3 regions of the Lysinibacillus sp. FSL P4-0201 genome follow, and region 3 is predicted to be linked to each of the others. Evidence: riboswitches for the same ligand, from Rfam matches in the RefSeq annotation. Region 3 holds a riboswitch; each other region holds the start of a gene.
What was found. Region 3 has a riboswitch for thiamine pyrophosphate ahead of MKY76_RS12365 (ABC transporter substrate-binding protein). Riboswitches for the same ligand answer to the same signal wherever they lie in the genome.
Positions count from the first base shown of each region.

Region 1: another riboswitch for thiamine pyrophosphate. It lies ahead of thiC (phosphomethylpyrimidine synthase ThiC); the one in region 3 lies ahead of MKY76_RS12365 (ABC transporter substrate-binding protein).
Region 2: another riboswitch for thiamine pyrophosphate. It lies ahead of thiM (hydroxyethylthiazole kinase); the one in region 3 lies ahead of MKY76_RS12365 (ABC transporter substrate-binding protein).

Region 1 is NZ_CP151995.1:255,959-266,917, reverse strand. Features, by position in the region: gene hutU (urocanate hydratase) at 1-164, opposite strand, end outside; gene hutH (histidine ammonia-lyase) at 330-1,844, opposite strand; gene MKY76_RS01230 (response regulator transcription factor) at 2,126-3,580, shown strand; gene MKY76_RS01225 (catalase) at 3,877-5,382, shown strand; gene thiC (phosphomethylpyrimidine synthase ThiC) at 5,506-7,284, opposite strand; TPP riboswitch at 7,425-7,539, opposite strand; gene MKY76_RS01215 (AEC family transporter) at 7,600-8,529, opposite strand; gene MKY76_RS01210 (methyl-accepting chemotaxis protein) at 8,640-10,739, opposite strand.
Region 2 is NZ_CP151995.1:3,415,462-3,426,420, forward strand. Features, by position in the region: gene MKY76_RS17110 (Xaa-Pro peptidase family protein) at 1-869, shown strand, start outside; gene ald (alanine dehydrogenase) at 921-2,036, opposite strand; gene MKY76_RS17120 (universal stress protein) at 2,458-2,907, shown strand; gene MKY76_RS17125 (class I SAM-dependent methyltransferase) at 2,969-3,898, opposite strand; gene tpx (thiol peroxidase) at 3,988-4,491, opposite strand; gene MKY76_RS17135 (RDD family protein) at 4,616-5,242, opposite strand; gene sppA (signal peptide peptidase SppA) at 5,255-6,268, opposite strand; gene MKY76_RS17145 (acyl--CoA ligase) at 6,455-8,038, opposite strand; TPP riboswitch at 8,229-8,326, shown strand; gene thiM (hydroxyethylthiazole kinase) at 8,410-9,177, shown strand; gene thiD (bifunctional hydroxymethylpyrimidine kinase/phosphomethylpyrimidine kinase) at 9,165-9,989, shown strand; gene thiE (thiamine phosphate synthase) at 9,979-10,623, shown strand; gene MKY76_RS17165 (alpha/beta-type small acid-soluble spore protein) at 10,694-10,912, opposite strand.
Region 3 is NZ_CP151995.1:2,472,881-2,483,839, reverse strand. Features, by position in the region: gene MKY76_RS12395 (Ger(x)C family spore germination protein) at 1-249, opposite strand, end outside; gene MKY76_RS12390 (spore germination protein) at 275-1,819, opposite strand; gene MKY76_RS12385 (HesB/YadR/YfhF family protein) at 2,008-2,298, opposite strand; gene plsY (glycerol-3-phosphate 1-O-acyltransferase PlsY) at 2,318-2,920, opposite strand; gene parE (DNA topoisomerase IV subunit B) at 3,482-5,458, shown strand; gene parC (DNA topoisomerase IV subunit A) at 5,455-7,893, shown strand; TPP riboswitch at 8,002-8,112, shown strand; gene MKY76_RS12365 (ABC transporter substrate-binding protein) at 8,266-9,261, shown strand; gene MKY76_RS12360 (thiamine-binding protein) at 9,263-9,553, shown strand; gene MKY76_RS12355 (ABC transporter permease) at 9,553-10,326, shown strand; gene MKY76_RS12350 (ABC transporter ATP-binding protein) at 10,301-10,959, shown strand, end outside.

The sequences.
Region 1 (10,959 bases), 2.2 Mb from region 3:
CGAGCAGCCTTACCAATACCCCCATAAACTATCAGTTCATCTGGATTCTCTGCCACCTCTGGGTCAAGATTGTTCATTAACATACGCATTGCTGCTTCCTGTGTCCATCCCTTACATGTTAGTTCATTTCCACGTGGTGCACGAATATCTGTCTTAAATACCATTAAAAACACGCTCCTTTTCCTATAAAAAAATGTGAATGTTGCTGTCTAAAGCTATTAATAACTGAATATTCAGACTTGAATACATATAAATATTTTCAAAGCAGAGGCTACTCGGTGTATAACCGAGCGACGCCTTTGCTCTTTCATATCAAAATTTAAACTAATTTACACATACTCATTTACTAAATCATTACTTGATAGTAAATATTTCGCCAATGCTTCAATTTCATCGCCAATTGGTTGATCGGCTAATAATGGTGGGCAAAATTCTCGCACTTTCTTTAAGAATTTACTTGTAGTAGGAGATAATTGCTCTTCTGCCTTGTCTAAATGAATAGCCTGTGATGCACAAATCAATTCGATAGCTATAACGCGAGCAGCGTTGTGAACAATCTGACGTACTTGACGTGCCGAAGTTGTTCCCATACTTACATGATCCTCTTGGTTACCTGATGTAGGAATAGAATCCACACTCGAAGGATGTGCTAAAACTTTATTTTCTGAGACAATAGAGGCTGCTGTATATTGAGCAATCATAAGCCCACATTCAATCCCAGGGTTTGTTGCTAGAAACGGTGGCAGCCCTTCATTAAGTTGAGGGTTTACCATACGTTCTGTACGTCGTTCTGAAATATTGGCCCACTCACATACACCTATTTTCAAAAAGTCCATTGCCAAGGCTATTGGCTGTCCATGGAAATGCCCACCCGATAAAACCTCCCCGCTTTCTAAAACGATTGGATTATCAGTTGTTGCATTCATTTCAGTTTGAACACGGTCCTGTGCGTAGAAAAATGACTGCCAAGAAGCACCATGTACTTGCGGTATACAACGTAGTGAATAAGCATCCTGCATGCGAATTTCACCCTGCTTTGTCACACGTTTACTGCCATCGAGCCACTTACGAATACGCCCGCCCACTAGTTCTAACTCTGGATGTGGTCTTACTGCTAAAAGTGCTGGATCAAATGCCGAGGTAATGCCCTTTAAAGCTTCCAGTGTTAAGCTAGCAGCCATATCCGCTGCAAGACCGATTCGTTCAGCTTCATTGACCGTTAATACACCTATACCCGTCATAGCTTGTGTACCGTTAACTAATGCTAGCCCCTCTTTAGCTTGAAGTCTAACAGGGGTTAATCCTGCTTGCTTTAGCGCGTCACTACCACTCATGATTTCTCCGTTAAACTCAGCCTTTCCTTCTCCCACTAACACTAATGCCAAATGTGATAAAGGCGCTAAATCACCACTCGCTCCTACTGAACCTTGTGACGGAACAATTGGATGAACACCTTTATTAATAAGATTCAATAATAGTTGGACAGTTTCCTCACGAATGCCAGAAAATCCTCTGGCCAAAGCATTGGCACGTAGCACCATCATTGCACGTACAACATCTGTTGGGAATGGTTCACCAACACCGGTTGCATCTGATCGTAATAAATTTAGCTGCAATAGCTCAATGTCTTCTTCTTCAATTTTTATATTGCTGAGTTTACCAAACCCTGTATTCACACCATAAATTGTTTGGCCTTCAGCTAAACGCTTTTCGATACGCTCTCTACTTAAACGAATACGTTCCAAACTCTCTGTAGCAAGTGCAACTGTTGCTTGCCCCTTCACGATTTCCTCTATTTGTTGTCTTGTTAATGTATTGCCATCAAGCTCGATGATTGACTTCACATGACATCCCCCTATTCCCTATATGGCTATGTAAATAAATTATCTTCATTCATATTTTCGTAATATGAAAACATCAGTCTCAAACTTTTTAAGCGTTTTCATAACAAAAGTTGGCTTCTGCTGATGATCAATTACTCTATTTACATTGTACTAACTACCTTTTTCAGAATATAGAGAATTTTAATAGAGAAAACAAGACTTTTTTCAGATTACTATGTTATTTTTATTAATATAACCGTACTTTTATATGAAACTAGAATATTTTAAGAAGGGCTGATGGTATGAAGCTGTTATTAATTGATCGCGATCCAACCGATCTAGCAGGAATAAAGTGGTTTTTACATACATATTTCCCTGGAGATGTTTTTATTGAAATGTGTACAAGTATTTCAGAGGTGTCTCATAGCATTAGACAATTTGAACCTGATGCCATACTGTTAAATATCGATATATTTCCTAATAATCGCTTAGCAGCTCTTTATCGCGATATACAAAAGCTTTCTGGTGCCATTTTAGCAATGACAACTGAGCCATTATTTAAAAATGCTTTGAAGGCAATTGATTTACAAGTGGCTCATCTTTTTGTGAAGCCTATTGATTTAGAGCTATTAAAGAAAAAACTCACAACCATTTCTCTTCGCACACCACAGATTACAGAAGATGCTCAAGAGACTACAAACGATTCCTTTTATAATCAATTATTTTTAGATAATAAATCAAGTTCAATTGAGACAACATTACATTTCACAATGATTGAACCCGAGCATACTGAAACCTTCAATAAGCTTTACAATTGGCTTCAACAAACACCGATTCACTTTCATATGAAAACCTACCCTCTATCTAATAGAATCGTATGTCTTTTTCAAACAAATGATATAAGGATTGTGGAAAAAGATGTACGTACACTTATGAAGGAATGGCGTTTGATTAGTAATAGTTCTTTAAATATCGGCATATATGATGGAACACCTACAACCATTAAAACTATGTATACATTAACAAAGCGTGCACTACATCAAAGTTTTTATGAGGGCTTTGGCCATATTTTTTATGCGAGCAAACAATATGAAACTCAGCCCTTTGATCCCTTACTGACACCAGAAGAGCAACAATTACTAATAAGTAGTTTGGAAGATGGAAACCTAGAGGCCGTTAAAACATTTTTATATCGGCTTTCTAATGAAGGCATATATTATGAGCAAGACGATTTACGCATTCATTTGACGAGTGTCTTAGCACAAATTAGACGCTTTATGCTGAAATATAAATTACATGAAAAAGCGGTTATCGAACAACACTACCGTCAGCTATTTCATTTAATCATTGAGCATCCTATATTTTATACGATACTCAATGGGATTATTTCTTTCACGCAGACATTAATTGAGTTAGCAAGGGAAGCTCGAATAGAGAAACGAGCTGATTATGTTGAACTAGCTATAGAAATAATTGATCAACAATTTAAAGATAGCGCACTGTCTCTTCCCTTTGTCGCTCATAAGCTTGGAATAAGCCCCAATTATTTAAGTACAATTTTCTCAAGAAAACAAGGCTTGCCATTTAAGCGCTATTTACAGCAAGTAAGAATTCATCATGCCACAAAAATGCTGCGAGAAACAGATTTTGCTATTAGCGAAATCGCTCATTTAAACGGTTTTGATGACCCAAATTATTTCATAAAATTATTTAAGCAACAAATTGGTATTACGCCTAACCGATATAGAAAAAATTAAAAGATTGATTAAAATAATTTTCAATTAGTTGATTATATTTTCAATAAAGATTTTATCATGATGTCATTATCTTGATCTTAATATGACAATTATCTATAAAATTGAGATTAAATAAAATAAATTTAAGTTAAAAACTATGTATAAACCCTATGTCTAGCGCATATATTTATAGTTTATACTTAAATATAAAAATTCTTTAACGATAATTATTATAATGTACTAGCAATTCTATTTTATATTTGTTATAGTTATAGACGAAGAGTTTGACTCACATTTTTTTCAGGAGGTAAACTAATATGACAAACGCAAATGATCGTAGCCGTCGCTTTACAACAGCAGGTGGTGCTCCAGTAGTAAGTAACCATGACTCTATGTCAGCAGGTCCACGTGGCCCACTTTTACTTCAGGATGTATGGTTAGTTGAAAAACTAGCAAATTTCAACCGTGAAGTAATTCCAGAACGTCGTATGCACGCAAAGGGCTCAGGTGCATTTGGTACTTTTACTGTAACGCATGATATTTCACAATATACTAAAGCGAAAATCTTCTCCGAGATCGGCAAGAAAACTGAAATGTTCGCACGTTTCTCTACAGTAGCGGGTGAGCGTGGTGCAGCAGATGCAGAGCGAGATATTCGTGGCTTCGCCCTTAAATTCTATACAGAAGATGGAAACTGGGATTTAGTAGGGAACAATACACCTGTATTCTTCTTCCGCGACCCGTTACACTTTACAGATTTAAACCATGTGGTAAAACGTGACCCACGTACAAATATGAAAAATGCCAACTCTAACTGGGATTTCTGGACTTCATTACCTGAAGCACTTCACCAAGTGACAATTGTTATGTCTGACCGTGGTATTCCAGCTGGTTACCGTAATATGCACGGATTTGGTTCTCATACGTATAGCTTTATCAATGCTAATAATGAACGTGTTTGGGTTAAATTCCACTTCCGTACAGAGCAAGGCATTAAGAACTTAACTGGTGCCGAGGCTAATGAGATTATTGGTCAAGACCGCGAATCTTCACAACGTGATTTATATGAAGCAATTGAAAAAGGCGATTTCCCTAAATGGAAAATGTACATTCAGGTAATGACAGAGGAACAAGCTCGTGAGCTACCATACAACCCATTTGATTTAACAAAGGTATGGTATAAAAAAGACTTCCCATTAATTCCTGTAGGTGAATTCGAGTTAAACAAAAATCCAGACAACTACTTTGCAGAAGTTGAACAAGCTGCATTCGCACCATCTAACATTGTTCCTGGCATCAGCTTCTCACCAGATAAAATGTTACAAGGTCGTATCTTTGCATATGCGGATGCCCAACGCTATCGTCTTGGTGTAAACCACTATATGCTTCCTGTCAACGCACCAAAATGTCCATTCCGTACTTTCCACCGAGATGGAGCAATGCGCTTTGATGGCAATCTTGGTTCGACATTAAGCTATGAACCAAATAGCTATGGTGAGTGGGAGCATAATTTAGACCATAAAGAGCCTGAATTACGTATTGATGGTCATGCAGGTATTCATGATTTCCGTGAAGACGATAATAATTACTTTGAACAACCAGGTAAACTATTCCGTCTATTGACTTCGGAAGAGCAGCAACGCTTATTTGAAAATACCGCGAACGATATGGCTTCTGTTGAAGAATTCATCAAACGCCGTCACATCCTTCACTGCTATCTAGCTGACCCAGCATATGGTGAAGGTGTCGCTAAAGCGATGGGTCTTTCCTTAGAAGGTATGGACCTTACAAATCCATATGTAAAACAACCAACAAACGTTTAATATTCCACTTTATTATTGATATCCAAATCCAACTTTTACTCCATGTGAATCCACTATTCACATGGAGTTTTTTTATTAAGAAAAGGCCTATGTCTATTTTTTTGACATAAGCCTTTTCTTTCATTATTGGTAAATTTGACTGCCTGCTTTTTTAAACTCCTCAGCCTTTTCTTTCATACCTTGATGGATCGCTTCAGTCGTATTCAAATCCTTATCTTTCGCATAATTACGAATATCCTGTGAAATTCTCATGCTACAGAATTTAGGCCCACACATAGAACAAAAGTGTGCTGTTTTTGCTCCCTCTGCTGGCAGTGTCTCATCATGATATTCCACTGCACGCTCGGGATCTAGTGACAGATTGAATTGATCACGCCAACGGAACTCAAAGCGCGCTTTAGACAGTGCATCGTCTCGTTGTTGTGCACCTGGATGACCTTTTGCTAAATCAGCAGCATGTGCAGCAATTTTATAAGTGATAACGCCCACACGAACATCCTCGCGATTCGGTAAACCAAGATGCTCTTTCGGTGTCACATAACAAAGCATCGCTGTACCAAACCAGCCAATCATGGCTGCCCCAATGGCTGATGTAATGTGGTCATAACCTGGAGCAATATCTGTTGTGAGTGGTCCTAATGTATAGAAGGGCGCTTCCTTACAAACCTCTAATTGCTTGTCCATGTTTTCTTTAATCAGATGCATTGGTACATGACCTGGTCCCTCAACCATTACCTGAACATCATGCTGCCAAGCAATCTGTGTTAGCTCGCCTAGTGTTTCAAGCTCTGCAAATTGTGCCTCATCATTGGCATCTGCAATTGAGCCTGGGCGTAAACCATCACCTAAGGAAAAAGCAACATCATAGGCTTTCATAATTTCACAGATTTCCTCAAAATGTGTATACAGGAAATTCTCTTGATGATGATATAAACACCACTGTGCCATTATAGAGCCACCTCGAGATACAATACCTGTCACACGATTTGCTGTTAGTGGTACATAGCGTAAAAGGACACCTGCATGAATGGTGAAGTAATCCACACCCTGCTCAGCTTGTTCAATGAGAGTATCACGATAAACCTCCCACGTTAAATCCTCTGCTACACCATTTACCTTTTCTAAAGCCTGATAAATTGGCACTGTTCCCACTGGCACTGCCGCATTTCGAATAATCCATTCTCTAGTTGTATGAATATGTTTACCAGTCGATAAATCCATAATATTATCTGCGCCCCATCGAGTTGCCCAGGTCATTTTCTCAACTTCTTCTGCAATGGAAGAAGATACAGCAGAATTCCCGATATTCGCATTGATCTTTACATGAAAATTACGTCCAATAATCATTGGCTCTGCCTCAGGGTGATTAATATTAGAAGGCATTATAGCACGCCCAGCTGCAATTTCTGAACGTACAAATTCAGGATTCATATTTTCACGAATCGCTACAAACTCCATTTCAGGCGTTATAATTCCCTTTCGTGCATAGTGAAGCTGTGTCACATTTTTACCTTTTTTAGCACGCAAAGGCTTTCTCGCCAACTCAGGGAAGACATTTTCTTGAATACGCGGGTCATCAACATGACGAAAGCCATTATCCTCCGGTTTAATGGAGCGTCCCTCATATGCTTCTACATCTCCTCGCTCTTGAATCCATGCATTTCGTAAGGCAGGTAAACCTTTCGTAATATCTACTTGGTAGGCTGGATCTGTATAGGGCCCACTTGTATCATATACTCGAATAGGAGCATTTTCTTCATTTCCAAAACTGCCTGTTGTCGGACTTAATGCAATTTCTCGCATAGGTACTAGAATATCTGGGCGTGATCCTTCCACATATACTTTTTTGCTTCCTTCAAAGCTGGACATAATGGTAATATTCTTTTCACTAATTGCTGACATGAGCTACTTCTCTCCCTTAAATTTATTTTGATATAAGGACCGATTCTAGCTCACCCCAACAATCCAAAAAATAAAGGCCGAATCCAAAATAATTATTTGGATCCGGCCACGAATGTAAAGGTCTATTGATTGCATACTCTGCAATAGCTTCTTAACTTTCCCACGCTGGTATGAGCCAGATCAGGTCCAAAGGGTCAAGAAACTTCGTAGCGTTTCCCTCTCAGCCTGACTCATCAGACTCCCCTAGTTAATACTATTTAGTTTGATGCTAGTGTAGCAGATAATACTAAGAGATGGAAGTTATTTTTTATCTTACTAGGTAAATAATACTTCTGCAAAATAGATCACAATGGTTACAGTTATACAGCTTACAATGGTTGAAAATAAAACAGCTTGCGCGGCTGTTGCTGATTCTACATCATATTCCAATGCTAGACTAGAACTATTGCGGGATGTTGGAAAAGCACTAGCTATAAACAGTGATTGTGCGACGACTCCATCTAATCCCAATATATAAATAATGGCCAATGCAACAGATGGTCCAATAATTAGTCGCGTCAAACAGCTGATAAAGACGGTTTTATTAAACATTGATTTCATCTCTAGTTGTGATAATTGCGCACCTAAAGTAATTAGAGCCACAGCAATAAATCCATCTGCCACATGTTCTACTGGTATTTTGATAAACTGTGGAATACCGATATCAAAATAATTCATAGCGACACCTATAATCAGCGCATGAATAATAGGCATTTTAAAGAAATCCTTGATGATTGTCATACCTGACTTTGTAGAAGAAATTAAATTGTATAAACCATATGTATACGTAGTCATATTTTGAAAGATTACGAGCATGACCTGAATGGCTACTCCAATAGGTTGCGTCGCAAATATCATTTGAGCCACTGGAATACCGTAATTACCCGAGTTAATGAGCACAACACTATTTTTAAAGACAGCTGCCTCTGTTCTAGCTAAACCTAACACTTTTGCCATAAAGTGACTGAGTATCATTTGACTACCGATAAAGAGTACAATAAATAATCCGACCTCTCCCAGTACAGTTAATTCCACATGTGTTTCATATAAATTTACAAAAACAGCTGCTGGCATAAAGCAATATGTAATAAGCTGAGACAATGCTTTTAAATTAAAGCGAAATTTCTTTTGTAGTATAGCGCCTATTACAAGTAACACTAAAATAGGTACAACAATTTGAAAGAAAATCATTCCGAGATACATCATATCAATGTCCCCCTTCCAGTGTTAATAGTAGTGTTGAATTCCTTCTAGGTCAATTTCTCCGGCTTTCACCATAAAGAAGACTGCCTCTATATTGAAGGCAGCCTTTCTTTTTAAGCAAGCTTAAATCGGTTTACAACTTCTTGTAGCTCGTTTGAAATATCGTTCATATTTTGAATAGACTCTGCTACTTTTTGTAATTCTACTTGTTGATCCATTGCAGAAGCACTTACTTGTTCCGCAGAGGCTGCTGTTTGCTCTGAAATAGCCGAAATACTTTGGATAGCCATGATTGCCTGATTTTTATGCTCTAACATGCTAGATAGTTTATTCATTAATTCACTAATAGAATTTGCAATTGAACCCGACAAGTCACTGCTATCTTTAAATGCTAGTTGCGTGCTTTGTACGGACTCATTTTGAGATTGCATTAAATCTGCATTAGATGCAATCACAGCAACCGTCTGCTGAGAATTTTCAAGAATACTTTCTACTGTACTCTTAATAATTTCTGTTTCATTCTTAGATTGTTCTGCTAGCTTTCTAACTTCCTCTGCAACTACAGCAAATCCTTTACCATGTTCACCAGCACGTGCAGCCTCAATACTTGCATTTAAAGCTAGCAGATTAGTCTGCTCGGTAATGCTTTGAATCGAAGCAATAATCTGATTAATATTGGCAATATTAGAAGCTAATGATTCCATTTGCTGCTGGATACGCCCATTCATTTCATTTGTCTCCATATTACGTTCTCTTAAACTTTCAACCTCATGCAATCCTTTTTCCGTTGTTACACCTGTTTTATGAGATAGCTCATCCATTTCATTAGAAAGAGCCGTAATAGCATCAATCTGATCTGATAAATCCATCATTCGATAATTTGTTTCTTCTGTATCCTCTGATTGCTTCGAAGCTCCTTGTGCAATCTCGTTGATAGCTACGGAAACCTCCTGACTAGAAGCAACTACCTCATTAAATGCCTCATTTACCTGATTAGAAGATTGGTTCAATAACCTCGTGGAATTTAGTACAGTTTGAATCGCACTATTGGTTTTATCTAACATATTATTATAGGCCACAGCAACTGCACCAATTTCATCAGGCTTAATATATCGCTCTTCTACCTTTTGTGTTAAATCCCCTTCGGCTGCAGTTTCAATCGATGCACGTAAAAATTTAAGTGGTTTTAATTGTTTATAGATGAATAACACACTTGCAGCTGTCATCAAAACCACCATAATAATGGAGGCAATAATCGTAAATACAAATACATGATTATATGTTTCTAGAATCTTTGATTCAGCTAACACGACTTGAACAGTCCATGTTTCGTCAATACCCTCTAAAATCATTGGAGCAAAAACATTATAGGCCTTTTCCTTCAGTTGATTAGAGTCAACGTACATACTTGTTAGTTCACCATTTTCTATTGTCTTACTAATACTTGTCCAAGTAGGATCCTCTTGCATATTGCGCCCAACTAGCTCATCACCAAAACTGTTAGCTGTTAGCACACCTTTATTCGTAATAATTGCCGCATAACCGCCTTCTGGGGCATTCGATTTTGTTAAATCATTTAAAAAATCTATTGATACATCGGCAGTCAATACACCGAAAAATGTCCCGGAAGCATTGATTAATGGCACTGAAATGGTTGTCATTAATACGGATTGGCCGTTTACATTATAATCATAGGGCTCTGTCAAAACTGCACGTCTCTCTTCTTTTGGTACCCAATACCATTCTGAAATACTCTTATCATCAATACCTTCGATTAGAGCAGTCGAGATATCATTTCCGTTCTTACTTAAATAAGGGATAAAACGTTTTTTAGTATCTACTAAAGCAGCTTCAGTTGGTTCTAAAATAATAGAATCTTGCTCAAAGATTGCTCCTACTCCAAGAATGTCATTATTGCTAGCTAAATTGTTTTCCATTACGTCTATGACACCCTTGGTAGACAACGTATTATTCTTCTCCATGCTTTCTATGATACGCTTTGTTGTTTGTAATGTCGTATTGGCTTTCTTAAATCTTTCACTCATAATAGCTGCAGAAGATTCAGCCGATTGTAATGTTCCATGCTCTGCGTCTTCAACACTTTGCTTTTTTATAATAATCCCCGTTATGACAGTATAGGATAAAAATAAAATAAGAAATAATCCTATTATAAGGGAAGAAAGTTTTAAGGCAATTCCTCTTGATTTTTTCATAACTAACACCCCCACTTTTATACTAATAATAATGGATGGAGGATTGTATCACAATAAAATATTTAGCGAATAAAGTAGAAAATTTACAGAATTATAGAGAAAAATACCGATACTTCACCAAACATTTATTTTTCAATATAAAGGACTAATGACTTATTTGAATGGAGATTCATAGTAAAACATCCTCTTCTAATTCTAAATTATAGAAAAATATGATATA
Region 2 (10,959 bases), 940 kb from region 3:
TTGGTCATCAAGATACAGAAAATTCGATGGAAGTTCTTGCTCAAGCGATTGTAGCACGCCAAATCACCCCAGCTACATTTGCTATTGAAAAAGCACAACTCATTGTTGAGCGCTTGGAAGCTTTACAGCAATCTTTCCCTCAAGCTAGCTTTGTGCGTCTTGACGAAAAAATTAATGCGATGCGCGTAATCAAAGATGAAAGTGAATTAGAAAAATTACGTAAAGCTGCTGAATTGGCCGATTATGCAATTGAAATCGGTTGCAAGGAAATTGCTGAAGGTAAAACAGAAATGGAAATCCTAACAGCAATCGAAAGTGCCATTCAAGATAAAGGCTGTAAAATGTCTTTTGAAACAATGGTATTGAGTGGTCCAAAAACTGCCTCTCCTCACGGGAAGCCAGGTGCACGTAAAATTGAAAAAGGTGATATGGTACTATTTGACCTTGGCGTTATTTACGATGGCTATTGCTCAGATATTACACGTACTGTAGCTTTTGGGGAGCCTAGTGAAGCACAAAAAGAAATTTATCAAACTGTTTTAGCTGCCAATACAAATGCTGTCGCAGCAGTAAAACCAGGTGTTCGTGCGATGGACTTAGACAAAATTGCGCGTGATACAATTACAGAGGCTGGTTACGGTGAATATTTCACGCACCGCCTTGGACATGGTCTTGGTATTTCTGTGCATGAATTCCCATCTGTTACAGGTGCCAATGAGATGACGATGGAAGAAGGTATGGTCTTTACGATTGAGCCTGGCATTTATAAATCAGATGTAACAGGCGTACGTATTGAGGATGATGTTGTCGTTACAAAAGATGGCGTTGAAGTATTAACAAAATTCCCGAAAGATTTAATCATTCTATAATGCAAAAAAGGAAGCAACTAGTGTGCTTCCTTTTTCTCTGTCTAGCAAAGTTTATTGAATTAACTCATCCACATTGACAAATGGTAGTCCTTGCGAATCTGCCACTGCTTTATAAACAAGTTGTCCATCTAATGTATTCACACCTTTTTTCAGTGCTGCATTATCAAGGCAAGCTTGTTTGTAGCCTTTGTTGGCAATTTGAAGTGCATATGGAATTGTATTATTTGTTAAAGCAATTGTAGAAGTACGTGGTACCGCACCAGGCATATTTGCAACTGCATAGTGTACAACGCCATGCTTCACATATGTTGGATCATCATGTGTTGTCACACGATCAGATGTTGCAAAAATACCACCTTGGTCAATTGCAATATCAACTACAACAGAGCCGGCTTGCATTGATTGAATCATTTCTTCCGATACAAGTTTCGGTGCTTTTGCGCCTGGAATTAATACAGCACCAATAACTAAATCTGAATCTTTCACTGATTCTGCAATATTATATGGATTAGACATTAATGTTTGAACATCGCGTCCAAACATATCTTCTAATTGACGTAAACGTTCTGGGCTTAAATCGATAACTGTCACATCAGCACCCATGCCAACAGCAATTTTTGCAGCATTTGTACCCGCAATACCACCGCCAATTACTGTCACTTTTCCACGTTGTACACCCGATACACCACCTAGTAAAATACCTTTACCAGCATGGTTTCTCTCTAAGAACTGTGCACCAATTTGTGTAGCCATTTTACCAGCGACTTCACTCATTGGTGTTAACAAAGGTAATGAACCATTTGCTAATTGTACTGTTTCGTAGGCAATTCCTACAACTTTTTTATTTAAAAGTGCCTGAGTTAATTCAACCTCTGGCGCTAAGTGTAAATAAGTGAATAAAATTTGACCCTCGTAGAAGTAATCATACTCAGAAGCTACAGGTTCTTTTACCTTCATAATCATTTCTTGGGACCAAGCTTCTTTAGCTGTTTGAACAATATGAGCACCTGCTGCAATGTAATCAGCATCCGTAAAGCTTGAACCTAGCCCCGCTCCTGTTTCAATGTACACTTCATGCCCTGCATGTGTTAAAGTGACAACTCCTGCTGGTGTCATTGCTACACGGTTTTCATTGTTTTTAATTTCCTTTGGAATACCAATCTTCATTGTTTCCTATCCCCTTCCATAACGTAAGAAATAAGCATCATTTATGTAACTAAACTTGATGCACCCCTTGCACTTCCATATTACCAAACAATTGCAAAAAAAGCTTTAACTAATGCAAATGCAGATAAAATTTATAAGATTTCCAAAATAACAAATATTCAAACGTTGTATATCATTATAAATTACTATATTTAAAAACTAAAAAGGAGTATAGGTAGCAGTTAATGGAGCTGATTCATGTGTAGTTGAAACCAATCAAAAGACGTTTACACACTGCAAATAGTGGGAATTAGATATTTATAATTAATTAACATTTCTACATGAAATGCCTTCACATTTTCATAATTTTTCTTGCGGAAAGTATTTCCTTTAGAAAATCATTTGGTATAATCAACATATACAAATCAGGGAGGTTTTTCAAATGGCTAATCATTATAAAAGCATTGTTGTTGCAGTAGACGGTTCAAAAGAAGCTGAATACGCGTTTCGTAAATCAATTGATGTTGCAAAACGAAACGAAGGTGCAGTGTTAAATCTAGTAAATGTAATCGATACTCGTTCATTTGCTGCTATCGAAGCATATGACCGTTCCATTGCAGAGCGTGCTCAAGCATTTTCTGAAGAACTATTAAATGGTTACAAAAAGCAAGCTGAAGATGAAGGTTTAACGAATGTTAATCTTATCATCGAGTATGGCTCTCCAAAAAATATCATAACAAAAGAGCTTTCTAACATCGTAGACGCAGATTTAATCATTTGTGGTGCAACTGGTCTAAATGCAGTAGAACGCTTCCTAATCGGTTCTGTATCTGAGGCTATTGTACGTTCAGCTAAATGTGACGTACTAGTTATCCGTACGCCTGAAAACTAATTTGTAATACATAAAAAGGTATCCTTGTATAGGATACCTTTTTACTTGCACTCAAGAGCAATTACTTGCCCTCTTTCCACATCTTCACTTTTTCAAAGAATAGCGCAAGTGCCTGCTTATTCTGCATATTTGGTACTTTAGCTAATAGGACTTCTTTAGGTGCTTTCAATTCCTTCGATTGTTTTTGTAAAATCACAATGCTCTTCTCTAATGATTTATTTGCAAACATCGAGTCAGGTAATTGAATAATCGCTTGAATCCACGCATGTTTTTGAATGTATTTGTGTAATTGCTTAGACTGCTCTGACTCAAACAGATGAGATGGTGCAAGGAAAAATAAATAGCCGCCATCCTTTGTATAATTCATTGATTGCTCGATGAATAAATGATGGGCATAACTCATCCCCTCCGCTGGACATAATTCATAATCGAGCGCCACTTCTTCATTTGGATAATAACCTACAGGTAGATCACAAACAACGGCATCCACTGGATTGACCAATAAATCTTCTAAGGCATCTTGACGGTATAAAGAAATAGGTTGTTCTGTTAAGTCAGCAGTTGCCGCAGCAAGACGAATAAGTAGCTCATCCACCTCTACACCTGTTGCTTCCACTTTTCCATCTAATAAATTCATAACCGTCAGTAATAAATTGCCCGTGCCTACTGCTGGGTCCATGATCGAGATCTTTTCATTTTCAAGACGCTCTGCAAAAATCTGCTCCACAAAGTAGCCAACTAATAGCCCTAACGTGTCAGGAGTCATTTGATGATTCGGCTGTGAGCCTTTGCGCATCCCTTTTAAAATAGCAATTTGAATAGCTTTACGAATATCCTCTTTTGTTGCATCTTTTTGAGAAAAATCAACTTCGCCATCAAGCCATGCCTCTAACCCATCTAATAATCCTTCTAGTAACGTTATATTGTGTTCTTTTTCGATTTTTTCGGCATGCTCATTTAGCAAACCAAATAACTTTTCGATATTTTCCATATCTAACTTCCTTTCACGCAGAAAAGAGCCGTGACAAACACTTGTCACAGCCCCTTTGTCTAGTATTATCTTAGCCTAAAAGCAGCTTATTATGCTAGTGCTTTGACAGCTGCAATGGCCGCTTCATAGTTTGGATGATCTGTAGCTTCAGGTACATATTCAACATATGTTACTTTATTGTTTGCATCCACAACGAATACTGCACGTGTCAGAAGACGTAATTCTTGAATGTATACGCCATATGCCTCACCAAATGAAAGGTCGCGGTGATCTGATACAGTTTGGACTGCATCTATACCTGCTGCACCACACCAACGCTTTTGAGCGAATGGAAGATCCACAGATACTGTATAAATGACTACATTATCACCTAAGTTAGCTGCTTCCTCATTGAATCGACGTGTTTGCGCATCACATACACCAGTATCTAATGATGGTACAACACTAAATAAACGAATTTTTCCTTCTGAATCATTTAATGTTACAGGTGATAGGTCATTCGCTAATACCGTAAAATCTGGAGCTTGATCGCCCACCTTTACTTCATTTCCTACTAGTGTCACTGGACCATTTTTAAATGTTACTTGTGCCATCTAAACGCCTCCTAATCATCATATGTACATAATATTACTAAATGAAGGGAATTAATTGCAACTATGATAGCTTACATACTTAGAAATAGATAAGACTGTCTCCTAATTTGAGACAGTCTTATGTTTATTGTTCATTTTTTTCCTCTAGCTTGGCTAAGTCTATTTTTTCTTCTTGCACAGTAATTTCTATATGTTCTTCTTGTTTTGGTAAAGTAGTCGGTGTTGAAGCCTTTTCAATAAAGATTTTTTCGTGTACCACTGTTGTATCGGCAAAATAATCATGTAAGCCTTGATTTTCTGGCAAAATCACTACCAAAATATACAGTGGCATAAAAATATTATTGATGATACGACCAATCCAATCACGGAATAACACATCTGACCAAGTTAGCTGATCGTGCTTTAATGAAATTACACGTAATCCGAACACCATTTTCCCTAGTGTTTGCCCAAAGAACTTGGTCATCAGCACAAAATAGCTATAGTAGAAAATTGCTGAAATAATAGAAATTGGCGCATACCAAACCGAATCAGATAAAGACCAATCCATTAAATAGAAGATAGGATTGACGAGTATTCCACCTACAGCAGAAATGATGAATCCGTCTAATAAAAATGCCCAAAATCGTACCCAAAAACCAGCAGTTTTTAATGCATAGTTTTTTTCATGTGCTGATTCTCCTGAAGTGTTTATATAGAAGCCATTTTCCAATGAGGGTGAACCTTGCATAACAATTTCATTGTTTGTCATTGTGCTCCCCCCTTAGTATTCCCCATATAGATACATCATTTTCGGAGCGCTATAGTCCGTCATGATTTTCATTAGCATTTTTTCTTCGGCGGAGGGACCGAACATGGAGCCAATTTTCATACCTACGTATGATTGCCAGCCACCCATATCGTATGAATACTCAAATAAAGCCGCATCTTCAAGTCCATAATCCTCACGAAGAGCTGCAATGGCCGCTTCTTCATCACCAATTTCATCAATTAACCCTGCTTCAAGTGCTTTTGTACCGCCAAGAATACGACCATCTGCAACCTTCTTCACTTCTGCTTCAGACATATTACGTCCCTGCTCTACAATATCTACAAATTCTTCGTACGTTTCATTAATCATATCTTGCATCATTGCACGTTCCTCTGCTGTCACTTCACGCATTGGACTTAGCATATCTTTATGCTCTCCCGATTTAAACGTTTCAAATTTGACTCCTACTTTTTCAGCCAGCTCTTGATAGTTAATTGATTGCATGATGACACCAATAGAGCCTGTTATTGTATCACGATGGGCAAATATTTTATCTGCTGGTGCAGAAATATAATAACCACCTGAAGCTGCCATAGAATCCATTGATACATAAATTGGAATTTGTCGTTCTTCTTTTATTTTTAGTAGCTTTTTATAGATATCTGCAGATTCCTTTACACCACCACCTGGTGAATTAACGCTTAAAACAACACCCTGTATGGACTCATCATATAAAATATTATCCAATTGTTCTAAGAAAAATTGATGATCATAGGCAACTGGTTGCCACAATGTACTTGAGCCGATATCTTGAATCGTTCCATCTACCTTTAAATAAGCAATTCGCTTATCAAAATTCTCCCCTTCAATGACATTTTCATATACATCTAAGCTATTACCTGCCATTAAGCTATCAAAATTACCTAGGAAATCTGCTTTAAATAGCGCAAAAATGGTATTAATTCCTAACGAAAATAGTAAAAGAACACCAGCCACTACTAAAGCAACCCACCTTTTTACATTCATGTCTTTCCGCCTCCTCAACACGTAATACGTATGACTTGCCAATTTGTTTCATTTTTTTGCAATAATTAAACACAAAAAGCTTTAAGCTATGTATTTCCTCATATTACCTTACCTAAAAAAAATAAAAAAATCAAAGTCCATACCTTTGATGAACTTTGATTTTCGACATTATTTCCTAGGAAATGATTATAATTGGAGGTGTTTGATTTCTTGTTGCCGTAATTCGACACGTCTAATTTTCCCAGAAGATGTTTTTGGTAGTTCCTCTACAAATTCAATAGCACGTGGATATTTATAAGGAGCGGTCAATGATTTAACATGACTTTGGAGTGTTTGAATAAGCGCTCCATCACCTTTTTCACCATTGCGCAGAACAATAAATGCTTTGACAATATTTCCTCTTACTTTATCAGGGCTCGCTATAACAGCAGCCTCTTTTACAGTTGGATGTTTCATTAAAGCATCCTCTACTTCAAAAGGGCCAATTGTATAGCCTGAGGATATAATAACATCGTCTCCTCGTCCGTCAAACCAAAAGTAGCCATCTTCATCTTTATAGGCACGATCTCCTGTAATATACCAATCCCCACGAAATTGTAAATTTGTACGTTCAGGATCATTTAAATATTTTTTAAAGAGTGCTGGCGTTTCGCGATGAACAGCAATATCACCAACTTCTCCGATTGTAACAGGTTTGCCCAAATCATTAATAATTTCAACAGTGTTGCCAGGAGTAGGTTTTCCCATAGACCCAACTCTCGCTTCCATCCCTACCATTGTGCCTACCAATAATGTATTTTCCGTTTGTCCATAGCCATCTCGCACTTGTAATTTGAATGCTTCCAAGAATACTCTAATAACCTCACTATTTAATGGCTCACCAGCTGATACAGCTTGGCGAATTGCACTTAAATCATATTCATGTAAATTTTCAAGCGCTGCCATAAAACGATATTCAGTTGGTGTACAGCATAGTACATTGATTTTGAATCTCTCAAGCAATGCTAAATAAGAAGCTGCTTCAAATTTACCTTTGTAGACAAATGCAGTAGCACCACTGCCTAAAGTAGCTAGAAATGGACTCCAAATCCATTTTTGCCACCCTGGTGCTGCAGTCGCCCAAACAATATCATTTTCTTGTACACCCAACCAATGTGGTGCTGTTGTTCGTAAATGAGCATAGCCCCAACTATGCGTATGCACTGCTGCTTTTGGATTTCCTGTTGTTCCGCTTGTATAGGCTAAAAATGCATTGTCTGTGCTTTTTGTTGGGATAGGATTTATGTAGGTTGTAGGTTGATTATTCATTTTTTCAAGTATGTTCTGCCAAGGTTCATGTGCATTCCCTATGACAAATTGCAGTATGTCTTGTAAATTTCCCACTTTATCGAACTGTTCAATATAGGGTTCAAATGCAATAACTGCTTTAGCATTTGCATGATGAATTCGATACTCAATATCCTTTGTTCTTAACATCTCAGAACTTGGAATAATAGTTAAACCCGCTTTCAATGCAGCAATATACACAATATATGCTTCAACCGAACGTGGTACCATTACTAAAATGACATCACCTTTCTTTAAACCTTGCTTGGTGAATACATGTGCTGCTTGATTCGCTTTTTCCAATAAATGTGCATATGTAATACATTGGATGTCTTGGTTTTCTTCATAAATGATTAAAGCATTTTTGGCTGCATCCTGAGCATATTTTTCAATTTCCTCTACTATGTTATACCATTCTGGTGCAACTAAATCTTGTCTTTTCATGGCAATTGCCCCCTTTTGTTATGACACATTATAAAACTCTTTTTTCAGCATTTTCAATGGTTTGTGCTTAATTTCGGTAAAGTCATGACAACTATCATACCCTCCTATATGGCATCGGTCACATTTTATCTATAGGAAAACTTGCTATTGAATACAAATGAAAAGTATGGTACATTTTGGTCAACTAAAAGCAAGATTGCAGGGGGACTCGTAAGAGTTGAGAAGGTAAAACCTGACCCTTTGAACCTGTTAGTTAATACTGACGTAGGGAGCAATAAACATCGTTTTCAGATGAAAGGCTCTTTTCGTGCATTTTTACACAAAAAGAGCCTTTTTTGCATGCTTACGTCCATCCCTAAAGGAGGACTACAATGATTTTTCAAACAATTCGTCAACAGCAACCACTTATCCATTGTATTACAAATTATGTAGTGGCAAATTTTCAAGCAAATGGTTTATTAGCGATAGGTGCTTCACCAGTAATGGCCGATGACTACCAAGAGGTAGAGGAGATGGTGGCCATTGCTCAAGCATTATTAATTAATATTGGAACACTTAATGATCGCACAAAAAGTGCCATGTTATTAGCAGGTGAAAAAGCCAATAAACTTGGTATTCCTGTTATTTTAGATCCTGTCGGAGTTGGAGCCACAACTTATCGTAAGGAAACCGTAAGATACTTACTGGAAAACATACACTTTGCCGTGATTCGCTGTAATCTCGGCGAGCTAGCAGCAATAGTTGGTGTAAATTGGCAACAAAAAGGTGTCGATAGTGGTCATGGCACTATCGCTATGGAATTAGAAGCCACATCATTGGCTCAACGCTATCAATGCATTGTTATTGTCACAGGAGAACGCGATTTTATAACTGATGGCAAGCATAGCCAATGGATCGCTGGTGGTCATCCACAAATGACGGAAGTAACGGGTACAGGTTGTTTACTTAGCGCAATTTGTGGCGCAGCCTATAGTGTAAGCCATAATCCTTACCAACAATTAACAGAAACACTTACTTACTATAAAAAAGCAGGTGTACTGGCATCCGCATTTACTGCAGACATTGGTGATTTTCAAATAGCCTTACTCAATGCTATACATCGCTTATCAAAGGATGGTGCAGCTTCATGCATATTGTAACAACAATCGCTGGCTCAGATAGTGGTGGTGGCGCGGGTATACAGGCTGATTTAAAAACATTTCAGGAATTAGAAGTGTTTGGTACTTCTGTTATTACTGCTCTAACTGCTCAAAATACTTTGGGTGTAACAGGTGTTTGCCCTATTGACGTTTCCTTTATAAAAAAACAATTAGAGGCCTTAGTAGAAGATTTTCCAATCGCTGCGATTAAAACAGGAATGCTTTATTCCTCAGAAATTATCAAAGCAATTGCATACAAGATCAGGGAGCTAAACATTCCACTGATTGTTGATCCGGTGATGATTGCAAAAGGTGGGGAAAGCCTATTACAGCAAGAAGCTATCGATGCCTTACGCTCAACTTTATTACCACTTGCTACGGTTGTTACGCCCAATATACCCGAGGCAGAGACACTTACTGGGAGATCTATTCATCATTTTGAAGATATGAAAGAAGTAGCTCAAAGCTTGTTACAGCTAGGTGTACAATGTGTCATCATTAAAGGTGGTCATTTAGCAGATCCACTTTATGCCATTGATTATGTATTTTGCAAAAATGGACGTTCTTTTTCTTTGCAGTCTCCACGAATCCAAACAAAAAATACGCATGGTACTGGATGTACATTTTCCGCAGCACTTACTGCTTTTCTTGGACAAGGATTTGCTCTGGAAAATGCCATTATAGAAGCTAAAAAATTTATCCAATTAGCTATTATGTTTAATTTATCGATTGGAAATGGTCATGGACCCACTAATCATTTTGCTTATCAACAGTATAAGGAAGGCTGTGAGGTGATTATTCATGAAACGTGAGGATTTGGAGCTTTATTTTATTATGGGTACGAGCAATGTTCCTCCTCAAGAACAACCCATCTATATCCTAGAAAAAGCCTTGCAAGCAGGCATTACAATGTTTCAATTTCGTGAAAAAGGTCCTCACGCGTTAACTGGACTTGCCTATGAACAATTTGCACGCCAATGTCAAAAACTATGTCATCACTATCATGTGCCCTTTATCATTAATGACGATGTTGATCTAGCGATACGACTAGGAGCTGATGGTGTTCATATCGGACAAGATGATTTACCTGTAAGTGTAGCACGTAAAAGAATCGGGAACATGATTCTTGGTGTATCTGTCCATTGCGAGGAAGAATTGCAAATAGCTATTAACCATCAAGCTGATTATGTTGGTATCGGTCCAATCTTTCCAACATCCTCTAAAAGTGATGCACAACCACCATGTGGTACATCTTTTTTACAGGAGGCACATTCATTACATCCTGAATTACCAATTGTAGCAATTGGTGGAATAAATTTCACAAATGCACATTCTGTATTTCAAACGGGGATTGATGGTGTTGCTGTTATTTCAGCTATTTGTCAAAGCAAAGATGTTAATCATACAGTAGCTACATTTAGATCCTTATCTCGTATAAATAAATGATCAATAAACAAACTAAAACCAGTGCCTTTTACGGTCACTGGTTTTAAGTTTATAAATGCTTAATCAGCATTTATTGGTTGTTGTTTGGCATACCTTTTAATTGAGATTCTGCCATTTGTACAAGACGTTTAGTGATTTCACCACCAACGGAACCGTTGGCACGAGCTGAAGCTTCAGCTCCTAATTGAACACCAAATTCTTGTGCAATTTCGTATTTCATTTGATCTAGTGCTTGTTGTACACCAGGTACTGCAAGCTGGTTTGAACTACGGTTGTTGTTTGAAGCCATGTTTCTCACCTCCTTGTGAATATAGAATGTGCGATATTAGATTTTTA
Region 3 (10,959 bases):
CCGAATGGCTTCAAAGATGGTCTCGCCTCTCGAATGATAGCTAACGACAGGAGAGCGTTGAGTGGAAGCTTGGCGCACTGAGACTTCACTAGGATCAACAATTTGAACTGTAATTTCATATTCCTCATCTATTTTGTCAATGCCAAATGCTACGACTATGGCCAATTCATTTAATTCACGCTTACTCCAGCAGCCACTTAACAGTATTGTGAGGATACATAGTAAGCAAATCCAGTTTATTTTTGCCATATTCCATTCCTCATTTATCCAGTTGTTATTTCCTGCTTTTTACATTGATATATTTATGTCCTCTAACAATATTTTTTTGATTGACCAAACGAGGTCGTGTAAGTAACTTTCTACGCGGGAACAGCAGAAACGCATCCTTCTGATCCTGTAATACCAACGGTGCGAATGGGCTTAAATAAGGTACACCAAATGAACGAATGCTACATAGATGAAGAATAATTAGCATAATGCCAAACATTACACCGAATAAACCAAACATAGCAGCTAAAATCATTAATGGGAAACGTAGTACACGAATCGTATTCGATAAGCCATAGGCAGGGAATAGAAAGCTACAAATCGCTGTTAAGGCTACAATAATTACCATTACAGCGGATACGACGCCTGCATCAACTGCTGCCTGACCAATAACTAAAGTACCTACGATGGATACCGCAGGACCGATTGTTCGAGGCATACGAAGTCCAGCTTCCCTTAAGACCTCAAAGGCAACCTCCATAATAAGCGCTTCTACTACTGCAGGAAAGGGTACGCCTTCCCTTTGTGAAGCAATGCTAATTAACATGGGTGTCGGTAGCATTTCCTGATGAAAGGTAGTAATCGCCACATACAAGGATGGTGCTACTAATGCTAGACTGATACCAAAGAAACGCAAGATACGTACAAGTGAGCTAATCATCCAATGCTGATAATAATCTTCTGCTGATTGTAAAAAGGATGTAAATAGCGCTGGAACGACTAAGACAAAAGGTGTGCCATCAACTAGAATCGCCACTTTGCCATCTAATAATTCACCTGCGATGACATCAGGTCGTTCAGAGTTGTAGACGGTAGGAAACATAGAGTTTTTTGAGTCTTGAATAAAATCCTCAATATAGCCACTTTCCAGAATGCCATCAATATTAATACGATCTAATCGAGCCAATACCTCTGCGACGATTTTGTCACTGGCGATGCCATTTATATACATCACTGCTACATCTGTTTGTGTCACATCTCCGATAACGCGTGATTTTATCCAGAGATTCGGACTTTTTATTTTGCGACGAATGAGCGCTGTATTCGTACGCAAGGTTTCCGTAAAGGATTCCCTCGGTCCGCGAATTACGGATTCCGTCGATGGCTCTGTGACAGCTCGATCCTTGGCACTTCTAGTACTTGTCACAATCCCTTCGGCAAAGCCATCTAATAAAATAACCGTTTCACCATTGAGAATGGCATTGTAGAGTGTTGTGAAATGCTCAATATTCGTCACATCGCCTACCGTTAAATAGGAATTCCGAACATATTGATTAATGGTTGTTATTTCAATATCTTGTTCTTCTTCAATATTTGCCATCAGTTTATCGATAACAGAATCAGAAATAGTCGTTTTATCCGATAAGCCATCAATGGAAATAATGGCGAGGCTATGGGGATCAGTTTCTCCAATCGCAATTTCACGTATGATAATATCATTACTATGCCCTAGTGACTGTTGAATGATTTTTATATTTTTAGATAGGGAAGTATACAATAAATCGTTCGTTGTATGGGATGGGGAGGTCTCGTTATTGTTAGACATGGACATGTGTTTTCCTCCTCAAATGGTCGTTCATTACCTTTAGAATGGACAATTTTTTTGAGAGATAAACGAAAGAGATATGAAAAATCTAGCTATTTGTGGCAATATCACATTCCTTGCAACTTTCGTGTGTCTTGTTTTGTAATAAATAAAAAAACAGTCTGTCCTTTCATGTATGGAAAGGACAGACTGCTTTATGTACGATAGTCGTATTGTAATTCATCATTACTTGTATCAACATCAACATGTAAATTGTGATCGTTAAAGAACCAAAGATCTTTCTCATCAATGTAATAGATAACACCATCAATTTCTGTTTGCACACCTATGGCAATAGGTTCCTCACGTGTCATGCCTAGTGAAAAGCCTTCGTGAAACGGACTTGAGCCACCATAACGTGCATAAAAACGAATTGTATCACCAGGTTCAACTTCCATTTCATGTTTGAACCATTGTAGGGCTTCATCTGTCAATGCAATATTCATTTCAAATGCTCCTCTCTTCCTACAGCCATTTTACCTTTGGTTCGGTGCCGTTTTTAATACGAGCAATATTGGCACGGTGACGATAAATAATAAAGGTAAATAAAAAGGCTACCAAGATGCCTAATGCAAAGTCACCTGTAATAAAATAATAAACGATTGCATAGATAAGCGCTACTAAAGCGGCTATCATCGATGTTAAGCTGACGATTTTTGTGATTTTTAATGTCACAATAAAGGTAATAAATAGTAGGACAAAGAGTGGCCAAGAATAGCCTAATAATACACCAGCTGACGTTGCCACAGCTTTCCCACCACGGAAGTTGGCAAAGATCGGGAACATATGACCGATAACAGCGACAAGACCCAGTAATAAAGAGTGGAGTGTAGTATCAGAGAAAACAGGAAGTGTCACGAGTAAGACAGCGGCAGTTCCTTTTAAGACATCCATCACCGTAACAATAATACCAGCCTTTTTCCCTAATGTTCTAAAAGTATTGGTCGCACCAAGATTACCGCTCCCGTGTTCACGAATATCGGTATTATAAAAAATTTTGCCTATCCATAATCCAGAAGGTATAGAGCCGATTAGATAAGCACATAAAATAATAAGTCCATTGATCATAGTTGGACTCCTTTCATTCATAGTCCATCACTTGGTACTAATAGTTTGTAACAAGTATTTTACACTTTTTCTTGCTAATCTACAATGTTATGAAGGAGATTTCATCCGAAGTCTTGAATCAATACAAAAGAGAATCTATTAGTGAGGACTAGGCTTTTAGACATAAATTTGTAGGAAGCACTAAAACCTTTATAAAAATATAGGCAAAATGGCAATTTTGTCAATCGCTCATTCCTTTGGTAGAATAGAAGTCTAACTTTATCCTGTTTAATCGCAAGGCACGAGTTAGTGTGCTTTTATTTGCAAGCATCACAACTTTATTTTGCAACTAAGTAGGCTTCAATGCGTCAAATGATGATGGAAGCTAGAAGCAGTCTGTCTTGCTCAAATACCAATTTTAAGCAACTGTTGAAGATGTTTACTATTAATAAAAAAGATCAAAACTGTGAGCAAATTTTAAAATTTTATTGGACCTGTCGCTAGCTATTGACAGGAAATGCTATTATTATTAGGATGAGAACATAAATAGAACATGTGTTTGTTTTTTGGAGGGGAATTTTTTTGACGAATAAACAGTCACCTAGCGTCTATAATGATGACGCTATACAAGTATTAGAAGGATTAGAAGCGGTACGCAAACGACCTGGCATGTATATCGGTTCTACGGATGGCCGTGGACTTCATCACCTTGTGTATGAAATCGTAGATAATGCGGTGGATGAAGCACTGGCTGGCTTTGGATCTCATATTATTGTCACAATTCATAAAGATCAAAGTATGAGTGTGCGCGACTTTGGACGTGGGATGCCAACCGGTATGCATAAAATGGGCAAACCGACACCAGAAATTATTTTTACAGTGCTACACGCTGGTGGTAAATTTGGTCAAGGTGGCTATAAAACAAGTGGAGGTTTACATGGTGTTGGTTCTTCCGTTGTGAATGCGCTCTCAACATTTTTAGAGGTGACAATCCATCGCGATGGTAAAAAGTATCGTCAACGCTTTGAGCATGGTGGACAGCCTGTCACAACACTTGAAAATATTGGGCAGACCAAGCAGACAGGAACGCTTGTTCATTTCCTACCAGATGAAACGATCTTCTCTGTCACAAAATTCAATTATGATACGTTAGCAGAACGATTACGTGAATCAGCCTTTTTATTAAAGGGCTTAAAAATTGAATTAATTGATGAGCGCGAGGAAGGCAAGAGCGATGTGTTCTTTTATGAGAATGGCATCGAGGCTTTCGTTGCGTATTTGAATGAGGAAAAAGATGTCCTTCATCCAGTAAAATATGTAGAAGGCGTACAGGATGAAATCGAAGTAGAGTTCGCTTTCCAGTATAACGATGGTTATTCAGAAACGATTTTATCATTCGTTAATAATGTCCGTACACGTGATGGTGGTACACATGAAACGGGTGCAAAGGCAGCATTGACACGTGTCTTTAATGAATATGCAAGAAAAATTGGCCTGTTAAAGGACAAGGATAAAAACCTTGAGGGGACAGATATTCGTGAGGGCTTAGCAGCGATCGTGTCTGTTCGTATCCCAGAGCATTTACTGCAATTTGAAGGACAAACAAAGGGCAAGCTTGGGACAAGTGAGGCTCGTTCTGCAGTAGATAGTGTAGTGTCTGAGCAAATTTTGTATGTGCTAGAGGAAAATGCAGAGTTATCAGCTTCTCTTGTTCGTAAAGCGATTCGAGCGCAGCAAGTGCGTGAAGCAGCTCGTAAAGCGCGTGAGGATGCACGAAATGGCAAGAAAAACAAAAAGGGTAGTACGATTTTATCTGGAAAATTAACACCAGCTCAGTCACGTAATGCGGCAAAAAATGAGCTGTATTTAGTCGAGGGTGATTCTGCGGGTGGCTCTGCTAAACAAGGTCGTGACCGTACATTCCAAGCGATTCTGCCATTGCGCGGGAAGGTAATCAATACAGAGAAAGCCAAGCTACAGGATATTATGAAAAACGAAGAAATTTCAACGATTATCCATGCGATTGGGGCAGGTGTTGGTACGGATTTTGCGGTGGAGGATTCTGCCTACAATAAAGTAGTCATCATGACCGATGCGGATACGGATGGGGCACATATTCAAGTCTTGCTATTAACATTCTTCTATCGTTATATGCGTCCGCTCATTGAGTCTGGAAAGGTCTATATCGCACTACCGCCGCTTTATAAAGTCTCAAGAGGTACAGGGAAAAAAGAAGTCATTGAATATGCTTGGACAGAAAGTGATTTACAAAAGGCTATCAAGAAGGTTGGAAAGGGTTACATATTACAGCGCTATAAAGGTCTTGGTGAGATGAATGCAGACCAACTATGGGACACAACAATGAACCCTGAAACACGGACATTGATTCGTGTCACAATCGAGGATGGTGCACGAGCGGAGAGACGTGTCACGACGTTAATGGGTGATAAGGTGGAACCACGTCGTAAATGGATCGAAGCCAATGTAGACTTCGGTATGGAGGATGATTCTAACATTTTAGAGAATGAATTCATCCAACAAGAGGAGGACCAAGCATGAGTAGTACAGAAAAGTTTCAAGATTTACCGTTAGAAGAAGTAATGGGTGACCGTTTTGGTCGCTATAGTAAATATATTATTCAAGACCGCGCGTTGCCTGATGCACGTGACGGTCTTAAACCAGTACAGCGCCGTATTTTATATGCGATGTTTACGGAAGGCAACACACATGATAAGCCGTTCCGTAAATCCGCAAAAACAGTGGGTAATGTAATTGGTAACTATCATCCACACGGCGATAGCTCTGTGTATGAAGCGATGGTACGGATGAGTCAGGACTGGAAGGCACGTCATATGCTTATTGAGATGCACGGGAACAATGGCTCGGTAGATGGCGATCCTCCAGCTGCAATGCGTTATACAGAGGCGAGACTATCAGCTATTGCCGCTGAAATGCTACGAGATATTGGCAAGAAAACGGTCGAATTTGTGCCAAACTTTGATGATCAGGATATGGAGCCAACTGTATTACCAGCACGTTTTCCTAACCTTTTAGTCAATGGCTCTACAGGAATTTCCGCTGGTTATGCGACAGATATTCCGCCACATGCCTTAGATGAAGTACTGGATGCTGTGTTGATGCGCTTAGACAAGCCTAATGCTACTGTAGATGAATTGATGACGGTGATTAAAGGACCTGATTTCCCAACGGGTGGAATCATTCAAGGTGTTGATGGCATTAAAAAGGCATATGAAACAGGTCGTGGTAAAATCATCGTCCGTGCACAAGCAGTTGTTGAACCAATCAAGGGTGGTAAAGAGCAAATTGTTATCACTGAGTTACCATATGATGTAAATAAAGCGAATCTTGTGAAAAAAATTGATGAGCAACGTGTAGATAAACGACTAGAAGGCATTGCAGAAATTCGAGATGAATCAGACCGTACAGGCTTACGTGTCGTAATTGAGCTGAAAAAGGATGTACCAGGACAAGGAATTTTACAGTACTTGTTTAAAACAACGGATTTACAGGTAGCTTATAATTTTAATATGATTGCCATTCATAATCGTCGTCCAACGATGATGACATTGCCATTATTGCTAGATGCGTATATTGCCCATCAAAAAGAAGTGGTAACAAACCGTTCCATTTATGATTTACAAAAGGCAAAGGATCGTTCCCATATTGTAGATGGATTAATTAAAGCCCTTTCCATTTTAGATGAAGTCATTGCGACGATCCGTTCTTCTAATGATAAGAAGGATGCGAAGCTTAATTTACAAGCGAAGTTTGATTTTACAGAGGTACAGGCAGAGGCCATTGTAAGCCTGCAATTATACCGTTTAACGAATACGGATATTACAGAGCTACGTCAGGAACAGGACGAGTTAAATAAGTTAATTGCGAAGCTAGAGGGGATTCTGCAAAGTGAGGCTAAGCTTGTGCGTGTTATTAAACAAGAGTTGCTAGATATTAAGAAACGCTTTACAGAGCCTCGTCGCTCGAAGATTGAGCAAGAAATTGAAGAAATTAAAATTACATTGGATGTCCTTGTGCCAAGTGAAGAGGTTGTCGTAACAGTAACGAAGGATGGTTATATTAAACGTACATCCACACGTTCTCATGCCGCTTCAAACGGGCAAGATTTTGCCATGAAGGATTCAGATTATTTATTGTATGAAGCAAACTTAAATACACAGCACCATCTATTGCTGTTCACAAATCGAGGCAATTATATTTATCAGCCTGTTCATGAGCTGCCTGATATACGCTGGAAGGATCTCGGCCAGCATATTTCAAGTATTGTGCCAACAGGGGAAGATGAATCCATTATTGCGGTTTATGGCTTCGAAACATTTGAACAGCCAAATACGTATGTCTTCACAGCCACAAAAGATGGCCAAATTAAGCGCTCACCACTCGCAGACTATGCGGTAACACGTTATTCAAAGCCAATTAAAACGATGAACGTCAAGGCTGGTGATGCGATGATCTATGCATCATTTGTAACAGATGACGTGGAGCTGATGCTCACAACGGATACAGCCTATGCGATTCGTTTCCCTATGGAGGAGTTACCAGTTACAGGTGTGAAAACAGGCGGTGTGAAAGGGATCACACTAAAAGATGGAGAAGCCTTAGTTGGAGTCAATGTGTTACAGCCTGATGTTACCCACTATGTAGTAATTGTGACACAGCGTGGGGCCGTAAAGAAAATGAATGTCGCTGAAGTTGAAGTAGCGAGTCGTGCAAAACGTGGACTAAAAGTATTAACAGAGTTAAAAGCAAACCCTCACCGAATTGTGGCAGTTGTTCAAGCAACAGACGAGGAGCAGGTTGTGATTGAAACTGAAAAAGGTGTTCAAGAGATGATTGACGTACAAGCATTGTCTCGTGCGGATCGCCATTCCAATGGTTCATTTAAAGTGGATATTGCAACAGATGGAGCAATTTCTCATGTTGTAACAGCCAAAAAAGAACAGAAACCAAGCTAAAAGCATGCCCAGCCTCTTAGGAGCGCTGGGCTTTAAGCTCTATTCAAAAATAGCACCTTGTCATTTAAGTGAAACTATGGGTATAATAATCATCGAAAAGTTCATAGCGAAAGAATGTAGGGGGGCTAGTAATTGCTAGCTGAGATTGTGTCCGGTAGACGCTGACCCTTTGAACCTGATTTGGCTCGTACCAGCGTAGGGAACATCTATTCAAAAAGCAAAGTTTTGAAGATTGATTGCAATACGTCTGGGAGGAATCCTAGGCGTTTTTTTATGTTTTCAAGCAACAGCTTGCCAACATTGTATACGCTTTCTTCTGGTGACAACATTCATTCATGAACACTTTCATATTACAAACTGGGAGGCTTTCGCATGAAAAAATGGTTTTTTATTTTATTGGCAGCACTATTGACATTAGTAGGCTGTAGTGACAAGGATGACAAGCAGGCTGCAGACAAGCTGAAAAAGGTGTCTGTGGTACTGGATTGGACGCCGAATACAAATCATACAGGACTATATGTTGCCAAAAAACTCGGTTATTTTGAGGAACAGGGTTTAGATGTTGATATTATTATGCCTGGTGAGGCGGGCGCAGATCAGCTTGTTGCTTCTGGAAAGGCGGATTTTGGCGTGAGCTATCAGGAAGGCATAACACAGGCACGAGTACAGGATGTGCCGCTGGTCTCCATCGCAGCAATTATACAGCATAATACATCTGGCTTTGCTTCTATTGCTTCAAAGGGCATTACATCGCCAAAGGATTTTGAAGGTAAAACCTATGGTGGTTGGGGCGCACCATTAGAGCAAGCCGTTTTACAATCACTCATGCAAAAAGAAAAGGCAGATATTAATAAGCTAGATATCGTCAATGCAGGGGATTTAGATTTCTTCACAATGATGGAAAAAGATATAGATTTTGCTTGGATTTATTATGCATGGACTGGGATTGAGGCTGAGCTGCGTGGGGAAAAGATTAATATGCTATATCTTACAGATTATAGTGATCAATTGGATTATTATACGCCAGTTTTAGCTACAAATGAAAAAATGATACAGGACAACCCGGATGTAGTCAAAGCCTTTGTGGCAGCTGCATCGAAGGGCTATGAATACGCAATTGAAAACCCAAGTGAAGCGGCTGATATTTTAATCGAAGCGGCACCTGATTTAGATAAAGCATTAGTGCATAAAAGTCAGGAATGGCTGGCTGATAAATATCAGGATGATGCCAAGCAATGGGGAGAGCAAAAGCTTTCTGTGTGGGAAAATTACGCGAAATGGATGTCTAGCAATCAAGTACTAGAGGGCGAATTTGATGCGAAAAAAGCCTTTACTAATGATTTCTTACCTAAAAAGGAGGCCAAATAAGATGGCAAATTCATTAATCAGTGTACAAATCATTCCGAAGACAGAGAAATATGAAGATGTTATACCATATGTCGATGCAGCAATTGCGGTGATCGATGCTTCTGGGGTGAAATATGAGGTACATCCATTGGAAACAACGATGGAGGGTGAGCTTTCAACATTGCTCCAAATCATTGAAAAAATGAATGAGAAGATGATCGAACTTGGTGCCATTAATGTCATTACACAAGTGAAAATTTTATATCAGCCAACAGGTATTACGATGGATACATTAACGGAGAAATATCAGTAATGAAACGTGCATTACAGAAGGGAAGGACGATAATTTTTATCGCCTTCCTCTTGTTCATATGGGAACTAATCGTGCGGTTTGCTGAAGTTCCTCATTGGTTAGTACCCGCACCAAGTAGTATTTTGTCGGAAGCCATCCAGTCGTATCAAACCTTTCTACCACATGCATTCGCTACGGTACAATTAGCTCTACTAGGATTGGCCATTGGCATCGCTTGTGGGCTAACGGTGGCAATAGTGTTGCATCGATTTACATTTATTCGAGAACTGTTTTATCCAATTCTTATTATGTCGCAGAATGTTCCTATTCTAGTCTTGGCACCGCTCCTTATTATTTGGTTTGGCTTTGGCTTATTACCGAAGCTTATCATTATCTGTCTTGTGTGCTTTTTCCCGATTGTCATTGCAGCGATGGATGGATTTAGACAAACAGCTCCAGAATTAAAGCATTATTTTGCCATGGTTGGTGCTACAAGGGCACAAACCTTTTGGAAGCTGGAATGGCCTTATGCCTATCCTGCTATTTTTTCAGGCATTAAAATTGCGGCTACATATAGTGTGATGGGGGCTGTGATTGCGGAGTGGCTTGGTGCAAAAAGGGGTATTGGTGTTTACATGACCCTAGCCCAGTCCTCCTTCCGTACGGATCGCGTATTTGTGGCAATTTTTGCGATTGTTCTCTTGAGCTTACTATTGTTTAGTGGTATTCGTTTAATTGAAAAATTCATGGTGAAGGGAAGAGGCTATCATGCTCAGCATTCAAAACATCGCTAAATCCTTCGATGCGCTCAAAGTCCTTGATCAACTTTCTTTTGACGTCAAGGATGGAGAGTTTGTGGCCATCGTGGGTCCTTCAGGCAGTGGTAAAAGTACACTTTTTCAATTAATTGGTGGTGTTTCGCCAATTGATCAAGGAGCCATTTTATTGAATGGAGAGGATATCCAACAAAAAAAAGGAACGATTGGCTATATGCCACAGCAGCCATGTCTATTACCCTGGCGTACAATAGTAGAAAATGTCACGCTTGTAGAGGAATTACAACATAAATCAAATGTTGAACGTGCCAAGGAATGGTTAGAAAAGGTTGGTCTTGCCTCTTTTATCCATGCCTACCCGAACGAACTGTCTGGAGGCATGCAGCAGCGTGTGTCCTTTATTCGAGCAATGGTCAGTGATAAGCCGATTTTATGCTTAGACGAACCATTTTCTGCGTTGGATGAATTTACTCGACTGGAAATGCAAGCATGGCTTTTATCTATCTGGGAGGAGTACCGCAAATCCATTCTATTTGTTACACATAGTATTGAGGAAGCTCTCTTTTTAGCAGATCGCATACTTGTTTTAACCAAACGTCCTGCTACCGTTAAAAAGGAAATCATCGTGCCGTTTGAAAGACCTCGGAAAGA